2 regions of the Kitasatospora sp. NPDC056076 genome follow, and region 1 is predicted to be linked to the other one. Evidence: riboswitches for the same ligand, from Rfam matches in the RefSeq annotation. Region 1 holds a riboswitch; the other holds the start of a gene.
What was found. Region 1 has a riboswitch for cobalamin ahead of ACFC1T_RS31390 (ribonucleoside-diphosphate reductase subunit alpha). Riboswitches for the same ligand answer to the same signal wherever they lie in the genome.
Positions count from the first base shown of each region.

Region 2: another riboswitch for cobalamin. It lies ahead of ACFC1T_RS18860 (HoxN/HupN/NixA family nickel/cobalt transporter); the one in region 1 lies ahead of ACFC1T_RS31390 (ribonucleoside-diphosphate reductase subunit alpha).

Region 1 is NZ_JBHJWG010000049.1:23,871-31,276, forward strand. Features, by position in the region: gene ACFC1T_RS31375 (hypothetical protein) at 1-650, opposite strand, end outside; gene ACFC1T_RS31380 (glycoside hydrolase family 26 protein) at 775-2,229, opposite strand; gene ACFC1T_RS31385 (hypothetical protein) at 2,369-3,280, opposite strand; cobalamin riboswitch at 3,810-3,942, shown strand; gene ACFC1T_RS31390 (ribonucleoside-diphosphate reductase subunit alpha) at 4,137-6,548, shown strand; gene ACFC1T_RS31395 (ribonucleotide-diphosphate reductase subunit beta) at 6,548-7,406, shown strand, end outside.
Region 2 is NZ_JBHJWG010000020.1:67,074-74,479, forward strand. Features, by position in the region: gene ACFC1T_RS18835 (CobW family GTP-binding protein) at 1-1,105, opposite strand, end outside; gene rpsN (30S ribosomal protein S14) at 1,111-1,416, opposite strand; gene rpmB (50S ribosomal protein L28) at 1,416-1,652, opposite strand; gene rpmG (50S ribosomal protein L33) at 1,818-1,982, shown strand; gene ACFC1T_RS18855 (type B 50S ribosomal protein L31) at 2,013-2,261, shown strand; gene ACFC1T_RS18860 (HoxN/HupN/NixA family nickel/cobalt transporter) at 2,334-3,455, opposite strand; cobalamin riboswitch at 3,487-3,681, opposite strand; gene ACFC1T_RS18865 (ArsR/SmtB family transcription factor) at 3,763-4,146, shown strand; gene ACFC1T_RS18870 (hypothetical protein) at 4,200-5,882, shown strand; gene ACFC1T_RS18875 (AAA family ATPase) at 5,899-7,406, opposite strand, start outside.

The DNA.
Region 1 (7,406 bases):
GGCTGGGGCTGCGCAGGCGGCCAGGCGGCGGGCTGGGCCTGCGGCTGCGGCTGCTGGTACCACACCGGCTGAGCCGGCGGCTGGGCCGGCCACCCGGGCTGCGGCTGCCCCGGCTGCGGCACTCCGTACGGACCCGGCTGCGGCGCGGACGGCAGCGGCGCGGCCGGAACCGCGCCCTGCGTGAGCGGCCAGGGCGTCCCGGCCGGGGAACCCTCCGGCTGCTCCCGCCACTTGGAGCGGGCGAGCAGCACGATCAGCGTCGCGGTGACGACCACGCCGAGCGCGAAGGTGGCGAGCTTGAGTCCGCCCTCGGTCGTCCCCGTGAACCACTGCCGCTGCGGTTCGTCCAGCAGCGCGCCGGTCAGGCTGCGCACCCGGTTGTAGCCCTCGACCAGTGCCACGCCCGCCGCCACCCCGAGCGCCCAGGAGCGCCCGCGCAGCAGCAGGATGCCCGCGGCCAGGTACAGCAGGCCGTAGTTGAGGCTTCCGGTCTCGGCGTCCACCGAGGTCCCGCCGTAGTAGAAGATGCCCTTGAGGTAGGTCGCGAAGCCGACCTGCCCGAAGCAGTTGTAGGCCGCCCAGCCGAGCAGCACCACGCCCCAACCGACCGCCAGGCCACCGGCCCCGCGTATCGGACGTGCCTGTGTCATCCCCGTACCCCCGCCCCTTCGGTCCTCTCCCGACCGTTCACCGAGCCCTCGGGCTTCGCCGCCACAGGATGCCACACGGCACAACGGACCCGGAATTCCGCCCGTTCAACCGATCCGGGCCCGATCAGCGGACGTGCAGCCCGCCCCAGTCGATGCTCCCGCCGGACGGTCCGGAGCCGCCGGTGATCGCCAACGGGCTGTGGTAGGTGGCGTTGACGTCCGCTCCGGAGTTGCGCGGCTGGTCCGGGGCCAGGTTGTCGGAGGTGAGGGACTGCCCCCAGACCGTCCAGATCGTCCAGGGGGTGCGGCCGAGGGTGTCCGGCTGGCGGGAGTTGACCGGCACGGCGAAGGACTCGGCGAGCATCCTCGGCTTGTGGTAGGCCGCGAGCCCGTCGTAGTAGCGCTTGGTCCAGACCTCGCCGGTGCCGATCGGGTGCGCGGGGCTGCCGCTGTAGTCGTCCACCCCGACCACGTCGACGTACTGGGAGCCCGGGTAGTAGTCCCACGGGTCCACACCCGGGGCGCCGTCCCAGGACACCGGTGTCCAGACGAACAGCAGGTTGTGCAGGCCCCTGGTCTCCACCAGGTACTTGTAGGTGATCCGCCACAGCGCCTGGTAGTCGGCCGGCTTCTGGCCCGCCCACCAGAACCGGCTGGCGCAGTCCTGGACGTTCATCTCGTGGTAGGGGCGCAGCAGCACCGGCACGTCGTGGGCGGCCAGGTACTCCAGGTGGTCGGCCAGGTAGGACAGGTCGGTGACCAGTGCGCGGTACTCGGGGGTGTCGCCCCCGGCGTCCACGACCCGGCCGAACCAGCCCGGGTCCTTGGCCGCCGGGGAGTTCGAACAGAGCACCCGGTCGAAGGACTTGACGGCGGACCCGGGGTAGGGCTCGTGGAAGGACATGCCGACGATCCCGGCCGGGGCCCCGCCGTTGTCCGGGAGTTCGGTGGTGCTGCCGTCGCAGTTCTGCTGGACGCCGGAGCCGTCGTAGGTGCCGTCGTCGGCGCGCGGGTGGCCGGACCAGACGGCGGTCATCAGGTCGACGGCGTCGTCGGTGTACTGCCAGCCGGTGCGGCAGGTGGGCCAGCGGCCGGCCGAGTAGGAGCGCGGGTTGCCGACGCCCCAGGCGTTCTGGCCGTAGCCGGGGCCGAGGTCGGTCTCCATGAAGCCGGGCAGGCGGCCGGTGATGTCGGCGGCCTTCTTGTAGTAGTAACCGACCTGCTTGGTGCCCCGGTAGTCGCCGTACTCGGGGTTGTTGCGCTCGTTGTGCGCCTCGACGTGCTGGCCGATCACCGTGCCGCCGCTGTGCCCGGTGCGGGCCTGGGCCTCCAGGTCCGCGAGGAACTGCTGGACGGCACGGGCGTTCGGCGAGGCCTGCGGGTCCCGGGCCAGCAGGTCCCGGCCCACGTCCGGCGGCAGGGTGCGGCCGGGGGCCCCGACCGACACCGGTACCCGGACGGGCTGTCCGGGGTCGGTCCGGTCGTCGCGGTCCAGCAGCACGAGGCTGCCGGCGGCGACCACGATGCCGGCCGCGGCCAGCACAGCCGGCCTACCGCGCAGGACTCTGGGCAGGGCCACGACCGCTCCTCCGGTTTCTCGCCGGCGCCGACCCCCGCGGACGCAACCGGAACACGCGTACGAATGACTCCGACGAGAGCCTGCCACACTCCCCCGGTCCCGGCGAACGGGTCCGCCGGGACCGGGGTGTCACCGCGGGTCAGCCGGTCGCGGCGGCCGCCGGAGTGCCCTGCGAACCCGCCGTGGCCGAGCCCGCCGCCTTGGCCCGCTGGAGCAGCTGGCCCTTCACGTGCTCGGCGAACCCGGCGGACGCCGCGGTCGCGGCGGCGTCAGGGGCGTTGCCGCCCTTCGCCGAGCCCTCGACGGTGAAGTAGGCGTACCGGCCCAGGCTGCTGTGCGTGCCGGTGCAGCCGGGGTTGGCGCAGAACGCCGGGCCGCCCGGCGCGGGCAGGCCCTTGAGCTGCCCGGCGTAGTTCTTCATCGCCGTCTCGGCCTGGATCTTGTGGTCGAAGACCGCGACACCGACGGTCACCGCGCTGTCGCCGGAGACGTACGTCGCCCGGAGCACCTTCTGGCAGCCCTGGTCGCCGAGGACCTTGCCGAGCCCGCCGGTGGTGGAGTTGCCGTCCCAGCAGGGCTGGTCCAGCGCGACCACGGTCCGGTTCCAGGACACGCCGTTGACCGTCACCTGCAGCGCGGAGAACAGCGCCCCCGCGTCCTGCGGCGCCGGGTCGGTGGCGACCTCCCAGATCGGCTTCGACGGGTCGTCCGGCTGCCCTCCCGCGGCCGCACCGCCGTTCGACGGGCCTGGGGTCGACGGGCCGCCGTTCGACGGGCCGGGGGTCGGCTTGCCCGAGACGGACGCGGACGCGACCGCACCGCCACCGGGCTTGGCCGGGTCGTCCTTCTTGCCGAACAGCAGCACTCCGCCCGCGGCCAGACCACCCACCAGGACGACGGCCACCGCGCCGCCGATGATCCTCACCCGGCGCTTGCGCCTGCCGTCGGCCTCGTTGCGGTCCGCCAGCGCCGCCCAGTCCGGCTCGACGCGCTGCGGCGGGACCGGCTGCTGCGGCGCGGCCGGCTGCTGCGGGGGACCCGACTGCTGCACGGGAACCGCCTGCTGCGGGGCCTGCTGCCACTGCGGCTGCGGAGCCGGCGGCTGAACCGGCTGGGGCGCCGGCTGGGGCACCGGCGGGACGGGCTGGGAGAACGGCTGCGCCGCCGGCGCCACCGGTCCGTACGAGGCCGGCGGCGGGCCGAAACCACCGCCCGGCGGCGGCACCGGACCCGGCCCCACCGGCTGCTGATTCTGTGCGCCCCCCGGCCCGGCGGGAGGCGTCCCCTGCGGCCCGTGCCCAGGTACACCAGTTCCGTCGCTCATGCGCCCAGATCGTAGGGCATCACCCGCACCGCCCCTCGGCCCGGTGACCGTTCCGTATCGAAACCAGGACGCCCGGCGCGCCGGGCCCGGGTGTCCGGCACCCGGATCCGGGGTGTCCGGCGGGCGGCCGCGACACGTCCGGAGCGTGGTTCCGGGCCTCGGACGTCCACGAACCGCCACCGGCCCGGGCACAACCCGTCATCGCGACAACACACCACGCCGTACTACATGTGGTGTCGCATCGAGGAGACACCACTACATGTATGCTCGCTTCTGCTGTCGATGCAGGGGAACCCGGTGGGAATCCGGGACTGCCCCGCAGCGGTGTGCGGGCGGCTCCAGCAGCCGTACCGCGAGTCCGAGTACCTGCCGAACAGCGTGCGCCACGGCCCTCCCGCAGAGGCCGCGCCAAGCACCAGCACCACCCCTCCGGGCCTCGCGGGCGGGCCGGGGAGACACCTCGCGCGACGCTTTTTTGCGTTCGCGCCGTGCTCCCCTGCCCAGATCGGCCCGGGTGACCCCGATCACCGCCGCACGATCGCCGCCAGGAGAGAGCGCCTTGACCACCGCTGCCTCAGTCACCCTGCCCGCCCAGGGCTCCGGTACCGCCTTCACCGACCCGACGGTCTCCGACCCCGGCGGTGCTCTCCTGCGGCTGCTCACCGACCGCAGCGCCGACCTCACCGAGGTCGACCCCGGCCATGTCGCCGCCGCCGCGCTGCGCGGCCGCCACGCCGGCTCGGACTTCGCCGAGCTGCGCGGCCTGGCCGTGGACGCCGCCGCGTCGATGATCGCCGAGGACCCCCAGTACTCGAAGCTGGCCGCCCGCCTGCTCGCCCTGGAGATCGTCGACGAGGCGAACAGCCAGGGCTCGACCTCCTTCTCCGCCTCGATCGCCGTCGGCCACGCCGAGGGCCTGATCGGCGACACCACCGCGGCCTTCGTCGCCAAGCACGCCGACGCCCTGAACGCGCTCGTCGACACCAAGGGCGACGACCGCTTCGAGTACTTCGGCCTGCGCACCGTCCAGTCCCGCTACCTGCTGCGCCACCCGATCACCCGCAAGGTGATCGAGACCCCGCAGCACTTCCTGCTCCGCGTCGCCTGCGGCCTGGCGGTCGGCGACTCCGAGCAGTCGGTGCGCGAGGTGTCCGAGCTGTACGGCCTGATGAGCCGCCTGGAGTACCTGACCTCCTCGCCGACGCTCTTCAACTCCGGCACCCGGCACCCGCAGATGTCCAGCTGCTACCTGCTGGACTCGCCGCTGGACAACCTGGACTCGATCTACAACCGCTACGCGCAGATCGCCCGCCTCTCCAAGCACGCCGGCGGCATCGGCCTGTCCTACTCGCGCATCCGCTCGCGCGGCAGCCTGATCCGCGGCACCAACGGCAAGTCCAACGGCATCGTCCCGTTCCTGCGCACCCTCGACTCCTCGGTCGCCGCCGTCAACCAGGGCGGCCGCCGCAAGGGCGCGGCCTGCGTCTACCTGGAGACCTGGCACGCCGACATCGAGGAGTTCCTGGAGCTCCGCGACAACACCGGTGAGGAGGCGCGCCGCACGCACAACCTCAACCTGGCCCACTGGATCCCGGACGAGTTCATGCGCCGCGTGAACGCCAACGCCGACTGGTCGCTGTTCTCCCCCGCCGACGTCCCCGAGCTGGTCGACCTGTGGGGCGCCGACTTCGACGAGGCCTACCTCAAGGCCGAGCTGGCCGGCAAGGCCGTCCGCACCATCCCGGCGCAGACCCTCTACGCCCGCATGATGCGCACCCTCGCGCAGACCGGCAACGGCTGGATGACCTTCAAGGACGCCTCCAACCGCGCCGCCAACCAGACCGCGCTGCCCGGCCGCACGGTGCACTCCTCCAACCTGTGCACCGAGATCCTGGAGGTCACGGACGACTCCGAGACCGCCGTCTGCAACCTGGGCTCGGTCAACCTCGGCGCGCACGTGGCCGAGGGCGCGTCCGTCGAGGACCTGCTCGGCGCCATGGACTGGGAGCGCCTCGACGCCACCGTCCGCACCGCCGTGACCTTCCTCGACCGCGTGGTGGACATCAACTTCTACCCGACCACCGAGGCCGGCACCTCCAACTCCCGCTGGCGGCCGGTCGGCCTCGGCGTGATGGGCCTCCAGGACGTCTTCTTCAAGCTGCGGATCGACTTCGACTCCGCCGAGGCCGCCCGGCTGTCCACGCTGATCGCCGAGCGCATCATGCTCACCGCCTACGAGCGCTCCGCCGACCTGGCCGAGCAGCTCGGCCGCCACGAGGCCTACGGCGAGACCCGCGCCGCCCGCGGCGAGCTGCACATCGACCACTTCCCGAGCGCCGCCCCGGAGTGGACCGACCGCTGGACCGCGCTGCGCGCCCGCATCGCCGAGACCGGCCTGCGCAACTCGCTGCTGCTCGCGATCGCCCCGACCGCGACCATCGCCTCCATCGCCGGCGTCTACGAGTGCATCGAGCCGCAGGTGTCCAACCTGTTCAAGCGCGAGACCCTCTCGGGCGAGTTCCTCCAGGTCAACCCGTACCTGGTGCGCGAGCTCAAGGAGCTCGGCGTCTGGGACCAGCAGACCCGCGACGCCCTGCGCGACGCCAACGGCTCCGTCCAGGAGCTCGGTTGGCTGCCGGAGCAGGTCCGGTCGCTGTACCGCACCGCGTGGGAGCTGCCGCAGCGCGCCCTGATCGACCTGGCCGCGGCCCGCATGCCGTACCTGGACCAGAGCCAGTCGCTGAACCTGTTCATGGCGGCGCCGACCATCGGCAAGCTCAGCTCGATGTACGCCTACGCGTGGAAGGTCGGTCTCAAGACCACCTACTACCTGCGCTCGCGCCCCGCGACCCGGATCGCCCAGGCCGCCTCGGGTGCCGCCCGCACCGCCGCTGGTACGCCGGTGCCGGTGAACACCCCGACCCTCACCCCCGAGGAAGAGGCCGCACTGGCCTGCTCCCTGGAGAACCCCGAGTCCTGCGAGGCCTGCCAGTAATGTCCGACGATCGCCAGAAGATGCTGCTCGACCCCGGCTTCGAGCTGACCCTGCGCCCGATGCGCTACCCGTCGTTCTACGACCGGTACCGCGACGCGATCAAGAACACCTGGACCGTCGAGGAGGTGGACCTGCACTCGGACGTCGCCGACCTGGCGAAGCTGAGCGAGGGCGAGCGCCACATGATCGGCCGCCTGGTGGCGTTCTTCGCGACCGGTGACTCGATCGTCGCGAACAACGTGGTGCTGAGCCTCTACAAGCACATCAACTCCCCGGAGGCGCGGCTGTACCTGTCGCGCCAGCTGTTCGAGGAGGCCGTGCACGTCCAGTTCTACCTGACGCTGCTGGACACCTACCTTCCGGACCCGGAGGACCGCAACGCGGCCTTCGCCGCGGTGGAGAACATCCCCTCCATCCACCAGAAGGCCCAGTTCTGCTTCAAGTACATGAACGCGGTCGACCACATCGACTCGCTGCAGACCAAGGAAGACCGGCGGGCCTTCCTGCTCAACCTGATCTGCTTCGCGGCCTGCGTCGAGGGCCTGTTCTTCTACGGCGCCTTCGCGTACGTGTACTGGTTCCGGTCGCGCGGTCTGCTGCACGGCCTGGCCACCGGCACCAACTGGGTGTTCCGCGACGAGTCCATGCACATGGACTTCGCGTTCTCCGTGGTCGACACCGTCCGCGAGGAGGAGCCCGACCTCTTCGACGACGAGATGGCCAAGCAGGTCACCGAGATGCTGGAGGAGGCCGTCGAGGCCGAGCTCCAGTTCGCCCAGGACCTGTGCGGCGACGGCCTGCCCGGCATGAACACCGCCTCGATGCGCGAGTACCTCCAGGCCGTCGCGGACCAGCGCC
Region 2 (7,406 bases), on a different contig from region 1:
CGGCGGCGAGTTCGGCGTCGGTGAGCAGGCAGGAGTCGAGCAGTTCGGTGAGGCCGTCGACGTCCAGCCCCTCCGCGGTGAAGCTGAGCTGCTGCACCCGGTCCCCGTGCAGGGGGTGCCAGTCGAGGGCGGCCGCGGCGCGGCGGGCCGGCGGGTAGAGGTCCCAGGCGGCGTCGGGCAGGGCGATCAGCCAGGGCCCGCACTCCTCGACCGCGAGGTTGGCCCCGGCCGCGTCCCAGGCGAGCATCAGGTCGGGCCGGTTGGCGAGCCAGAACCGGCCGCGGCTGCGCTGGGCGGCCGGGACGAGCAGTTCGAGGGCCCGGTGCAGCCGTTCCGGGTGCAGCGGCCGGCGGCGCTCCCAGACCAGGGTGCTCACCCCGGCCTCGTCGCTCTCCTGGGGGAGCAGCGCGATCGCCGGGTTGACGCGGTCGCGCGCGGCGGCCACGTCGAAGCCGCCGAGGGCGGCCCGGACGAGCGCACCGGTGCCGAGCCGGACCACCCGGGCGGTCGGGTGGAGCTGGCGCAGCAGCGCGAGCCCCGGCGCGTGCGCGGTGGCGCGCGGCACGGCGAGCGTGGTGGCGTACTCGACCTGGTGGGCGAGCGCCTCGGCGCGGGTGCGTTCGTCCCGGGCGGCGGTGTGCTGCCCGTGCTCCACCAGCTCGTCGGGCACGGAGAGTTCGCCGACCAGCCGGTCCGGGTCGACGGCGGTGACCACGCCCGCGAGTTCGATCGCCTCCGCCAGGGGGCGGCCGTCCACCTCGCCCCCGGCGAGCACCTCGACCGCGGGGTGCGGGTCGCTGCCGCCCCAGAGTTCGACCACCGCGAGCCCGTACCGGCCGCCGTCGGCGAGTTCCAGCAGCCGGGGCAGCAGGTCCTCGCGCAGGGCGCAGCACGGGCAGTCGTTCACCAGCGGGACCGAGCCGGTGTCGAACGCCCCGCCGGCGTCCCGCAGTTCGCGGTGGACCAGGCCGCGCGCGGCGTCCCGCAGGTCGTGCCGCAGCACCACGGCGTCCACCGCGGCGGCCGTCAACTCCTCGACGGCGGACCGGCGTTCGTCCGGGTGCAGCCCGGCGACCACCACCACCGGGAGCCTGGTGCCGTCCATGCCGCTCACCAGCTCGCCTTGCGCACGCCCGGCAGGTGTCCGGCGTGGGCGTGGACGCGCAGGTTGACCCGGGAGAGGCCGAAGGCGCGCAGGTAGCCGCGCGGCCGGCCGTCGACGGCATCGCGGTTGCGGACCCTGGTGGGGCTCGCGTCGCGGGGCTGGCGGGCGAGTTCGGCCTGGGCGGCGGCGCGCTCGGCGGGGGCGGTGCCGGGGTGGGCGATGAGCCGCTTGAGTTCGGCCCGGCGCTGGGCGTAGCGGGCGACGATCACTCGCCGCTGCTCGTTCTTGGCGATCTTGCTCTGCTTGGCCATCAGACCTTCCACCCTCGGGCGCGGATGCGGGCGACGGCGGCCTCGACGCCGATCGTGTCGACGGTCTTGATCCCCTTGGCGCTCAGCACCAGCCGGACGTACCGGCCCTCACTGGGCAGCCAGTAGCGCTTGCGCTGGATGTTGGGGTCGAAGCGGCGCGGGGTGCGGCGGTGCGAGTGCGAGATCGCGTTGCCGAAGCCGGGCCGGCGGCCGGTGAGCCGGCAGTGGGCGGACATGGGTGCTCCCTGGCGTCCGGGAATGGGCAGGACGGAGGTCACGTTACACCAGATGAAAATGACATCCATTTCGGTGTACGGTTCCGATCCAGCCCCGCGAACCCCGCACCCGGAGGCCCCCGGACCCCGAGGGTCCACGGGCCCGAGACCCCAGGAGGACGCCCGATGGCCCGCAGCGAACTGCGCCCCGTGATCAAGCTCCGCTCCACCGCCGGCACCGGCTACACGTACGTGACCCGCAAGAACCGCCGCAACGACCCGGACCGGATGGTCCTGCGCAAGTACGACCCGGTCGCGGGCCGGCACGTCGACTTCCGCGAAGAGCGCTGACCGCACGAACCCCCTCGGAGGAGCCCAGCCATGAAGCCCGGAATCCACCCCGCCTACCGCCCGGTCGTCTTCCGCGACAAGGTCGGCGGCCTCGCCTTCCTCACCCGCTCCACGGTCACCGGTGACCGCACGGTCGAGTGGGAGGACGGCAACACCTACCCGGTGATCGACGTCGAGATCTCCTCGGCGAGCCACCCCTTCTACACCGGCCAGTCCCGGGTGCTCGACACCGCCGGCCGGGTCGAGCAGTTCCGCCGCCGCTACGGCGACCGGCACTGACGGCGGAACGCGAACGGCGCCTCCCCGGCTCGGGGAGGCGCCGTTCGCGACGCGCGGGCACTGCCGCCACCGCTACTGCTGCTGCGTGGGCGTCCAGCGCTTCTCGACGCCCGCCAGCTTCCAGTACGCGATGGCGATCGCCCACACCACCACGAACAGCCCGGCGATCGCGTAGCCGACGTTGTCCAGCGAGATGTCCGCGATGAACCCGGTCACCGGGTCGGTCAGGTCGAGCTTCTCGTGCAGCACGCCGACCAGCTCGATGGTGCCGATGATGAAGGCCACCGCGATCGACAGCCCGGTGATGGTCAGGTTGTAGTACACCTTGCGCACCGGGTTGGAGAAGGCCCACTGGTACGCGAAGTTCATGAACGTCCCGTCCAGGGTGTCGAACAGGCTCATCCCGGCCGCGAACAGCAGCGGCAGGCAGACGATCGCGTACCAGGGCAGCCCGGCCGCCGCGCCCGAACCGGCCATCACCATCAGGGTGACCTCGGTCGCGGTGTCGAAGCCCAGGCCCAGCACCATGCCGACCGGGAACATCTGCCCGGGCCGGGTGATCGAGCGGGTCGCCCGGTTCAGGATCCGGGCCATGAAGCCGCGCGAGTCGAGGTGCGCCTCCAGCTCCGACTCGTCGAACTGCCCGGCCCGCATCGAGCGGAACACCTTGAGGATGCCGAGCAGCGCCGCCAGGTTGAGCGCGCCGATCAGGTAGAGGAAGGCCCCGGAGGCCGTGGTGCCGACCAGCCCGAGCCACTTGTGGGTGGCCGAGTCGTCGTCCATCAGCGTGTTCGCCAGCTGGGCGCCGCCCGCCACCAGGGCGGCCATGATGACCACCATCGAGGAGTGGCCGAGCGCGAACCAGAAGCCGACCGAGACCGGCCGCTTGCCGTCCGCCATCAGCTTGCGGGTGGTGTTGTCGATCACCGCGATGTGGTCGGCGTCGAAGGCGTGCCGCATGCCGAGGGTGTAGGCCGTGATGCCCAGGCCCACCCCGAAGACCTGGGTGCCGACGGCGTAGTTGTGCGGCGCGACCAGGAAGACGAGGGTCCCGAAGGCCACCACGTGCATGGCCAGGATCACCCCCATCAACCCGGCGGTCCGGAGGGTGTCCTCGCGCTTCCACCGGAAGGTGGGCAGTACGGAGGGGGCGGGGCCCGCCTCGGCGGGCGCGGCGGTTTCGGGCAGGGTCATCTTCGGATCACGCTCCAGCACCTCGTGGAATGACTTCGTGAGATGCCGTGGCCGGTCTCCTGGCTCACGGGGCTTCCCGACCCGCCTTCCCAGGTGCACGAAGCACCCAGTGGCACGTGGATCCGGACGACTGTCCCCCGATCACAGTGGCGAGGGCCGCTCCGGAATGGGACCTGTTGAGGGTCCGTCACCGGTCTTCCCGAGCACCACGGCGGGGAACACCGTAGGGGCAGGACCACACCCTCGCAAGGTTGCGCACCTGTGCAGGTGTCCAGGATCACAGGTCGTGAGCTGCCAGAATGTCCGCATGCATCTCGTACCGGCCGACCGCGCGGGCCACCGCACCATCGACGGACACCGGGTCTGCGAGGCCATCGCCGCCATCGGGGACACCGCCCACGTCCGGACCTGGGCCGAGCGGTTCTCCCTGCTCTCCGACCCCGGCCGGCTCGCCCTGCTGCTCGCCCTCCACCGGGCCGGCCCGCTCGCCGTCAGCGACCTGGCGGTCGCCACCGGCATGCGCGACCCGGCCGTCTCCCAGGCCCTGCGACTGCTCCGCACGGCGGGCGTGGTCGCCGGCGACAAGGACGGACGCGTGGTGCGCTACCGGCTCGTGGACGACGCCCTGCGCCCCCTCCTCGACGAGTGCGCCGCCGCCGACCACGAGGAGCCCGCCGCGGCGGCGGGCTGACCGACACTCGGCAAACCACGCCGGGGGCGCGGCGGGGTGAGTACGATCACGATGTGCCGTCCCACCCCCACGTCTGGCCCGCCGACCGCTGGAACACCCGCCCGGTCAAGGCCCGCGTGCTGGCGGTCGCCCGCACCCTCACCTCGGCGACCCGGGTCCTGGACGTCCTCACCCTGCTCGACCCGGACGGCATCGAGCGGTACTTCACCGTCAACCCCGGCTCCGCCTTCGCCGACCGCGCCCTGGACGAGTACCTCCACGGCCTGCCCGGCTACACCGTGCTGGACTGGGAGGACGCCGTCCGCCACCGCTTCGACCTGGCCGTCGCCTGCGCCGTCCACGCCTCCATGCACCGGCTGGACGCCCGCCTGGTCGTCCTCCCGCACGGTGCCGGCTACAACCGCCTGGTCACCGAGTCCACCGGCGACGCGGTCAGCTCCGCCGGCCTCTCCCGCAACGAACTCACCCACCGCGGAGAGGTGTTCGTCGACGTCCTCGGCCTCTCCCACCCCGAACAGCTGGACCGGCTGCGGGCCTCCTGCCCCGAGGCCCTGGACGTCGCCGAGGTCGTCGGCGACCCGTGCTTCGACCGGATCCTGCGCAGCCGACGCTCCCGCGACGGCTACCGCGCCGCCCTCGGCGCCGTCGACGGCCGCCGACTCGTCGTCGTCGACTCCACCTGGAGCGAGCACTCGTTATTCGGCCGTCACCCCGACCTGCCGCAGCGGCTGGTCCGCCGACTGCCCGCCGACGAGTACGCGGTGGCCGTCGTGCTGCACCCCAACATCTGGAGCCGGCACGACCCGGCGGCCCTGCTCGACGACGCCCGGCGGATGGGCCTGCGCCTCGTCCCGCCCCACCAGGGCTGGCAGGCCGCCCTCGTCGCCGCCGACGTCATGATCGGCGACCACGGCTCGGTCTCCTTCTACGGCGCCGCCCTGCGACGGCCCACGATGATCGTCGCCACCGGCGCCGCCGAACTCGACCCGCGGTCCCCCAGCTACGCCTTCGGCCAGGCCGCACCCGTCCTCGACCCCGACGGCGACCTCGCCGCCCAACTCGAACTCGCCCTGGCCCGGACCCCGGACGACCGCACCGACCTGACCGCCATCACCGACCGCTCGCTCGCCCACCGCGGCGAATCCGCCCGACTGCTGCGCCCACTGCTCTACTCCTTCCTCGACGGCCTCGACGAGCCCGCCGGCGAACCCGTCCTGCCGCCCTACCCCAAGCCCGCGCCCCGGCCCGGAGGCGGCGAAGGGCCCAGCGCGTACGACGTCGAGGGCAAGAGCGAGGGGACGGAGGTCAGCCTGCGGCGCTACCCCTTCCACCCCGACGACCACACCCCGCGCGGCTTCCACGCCCTCACCGACGACCACCCGGGCGACGCCCTGCGGTACACCGCCGAAGTCCTCGCCCGCACCGAGGCCCGGGCCGAACGCCCCGCCGTCGAGTGGCTCGCCGACACCGCCCTCGAACTGCCCGGCCTCGCCGTCGCGGTGGCCGCCCTCGGCCCGGCCCGGCACCTGCTCCGGCTGCCCGGCGGCCGACTCCTCGAAGCCCACGCCGCACGCGACTTCGGCAGCCCCGAGCCCGTCCTCGACCCCCTGCTGCTCGGCTCCGCCGTCGCCTGCTGGCTCTCCGACGGCGGCGACCCGGCCGGCCTGCCCGAGCACGGCCTCACCGTCCGCACCGGCCGGCACTGCACCCGGGTCGCCTTCACCGCCGGGCCCTGACCGGCCCGGACAGGGCCTAACCGGCCAGCTCCCGCAGCCGGGCCCGGCTCCGCGCCGCCAACTCCGGGTCGTCCAGCTCCTCGGCGAGGGCGAGCAGCAGGGTGTGCGCCTGGGCCTCCTTCGGGTACGCCTTGCGTTCCTCGGCCCGCCGCACGCAGTCGCCCGCGTCCGCGACGGCCAGGTCGAGCCGGCCGAGCGCGCGGTGGGCCCGGGCGCGGACCAGCGGCAGCTTCATCAGCATGTCCCGGTCGTCCGTGTCCACGGCCCGGGCACCGGCCTCCGCGAGCACGGCCAGCGCCTCCTCCGGGCGGCCGTCGGCGATCAGGGCCTGCGCCAGGTTGTAGCTCTGCACGATCTCGCCGTGGGCATCGCCCCGGTTCTCCTCCAGCGCCAGCGTGAACCGCTCGACGGCGTCACCGGGCCGGCCGTCGGCCAGGCACAGCAGGCCGTCCGTCTCGTACAGCACGCCCACCACCTGGCGGTTGGCCACCAGCGGCACCTGCTCGGTGGCGAGCGCCAACTGCTCGGCGGCGAGCCGGAAGTCCTGGCGCTCGTAATGCGCCCGGGCCAACTGGTTGTGCATCCGGACCACCGCGTCCGGGTTGTTGGCCCACCGGGCCGACTCGATGCCGGTCCGGTGGGTGGCGATCCAGTCCTCGTAGAGCTTCCGACCGTGGTAGAGCGGCCACAGCGACTCGCACAGCCACCACGCCTCGTCGTGCCACTGCTGGTCGGCCGCGGCCTTCACCACCGCTCGCAGGTTCGCCCGTTCCGCGTGCAGCCACTCCAGCGCGTCCGCTCCGGACCGGAAGCCGGGCAGGGCGTCGCCGGTCGGGTCCTGCAACCGGAGCCGTGGCCCGGTCGCCCGGTCGGCCACCGACGCCCTGCCCCGGTAGTACGCCACCGCCCGCGCCAACAGCTCGGTGCGGTCGGGCAGTTCACGGGCGCAGAGGTAGGCGTGGGTGCGCACCACCTCGTGGACCTGGAAGCGGTCGTCCACCCCCTGGTCGACGACCACGTCCAGGAGGTGGACGGCACACAGCTCGTCCAGGGCGTCCTCCGCCCGTTCGATGCCCACCGCGGCCGCCAGTTCGGCCGACACGAACGGGCCCGGGTGCACACCGATCAGGTGGTAGAGCGCCCGCCCCTGCGGCGAGAGCCGCTCGTACACCGGGTCGTACGTTCCCCGCAGGTTCCCCTCGTCGTTGTCCAGCACCGCCAACCTGCCCTCCTGGTGGGACAGTTCGGCGATCACCTGACCCACCGACAGCCGGCCCCGACGCAGCAGCTGGCTGCCGACCGCGTTCAGCGCGATCGGCAGCCCGTCGCAACGCTCCACCAGTGCCGCCACCTCGTCGTCGGTGCCGCGCTCGGCGCTCAGCCAGCCCCGCACCAGCGCGGCCGCGGCCGTCGCGCCCAGGCGGTCCAGCTGCCGCACCTCGGCACCGTCCATCCGCAACGCGTCCAGCCGCCGCCGACTCGCCACCACCACCATCCCGCTGGAGGGCAGCAGGGCGCGCACCT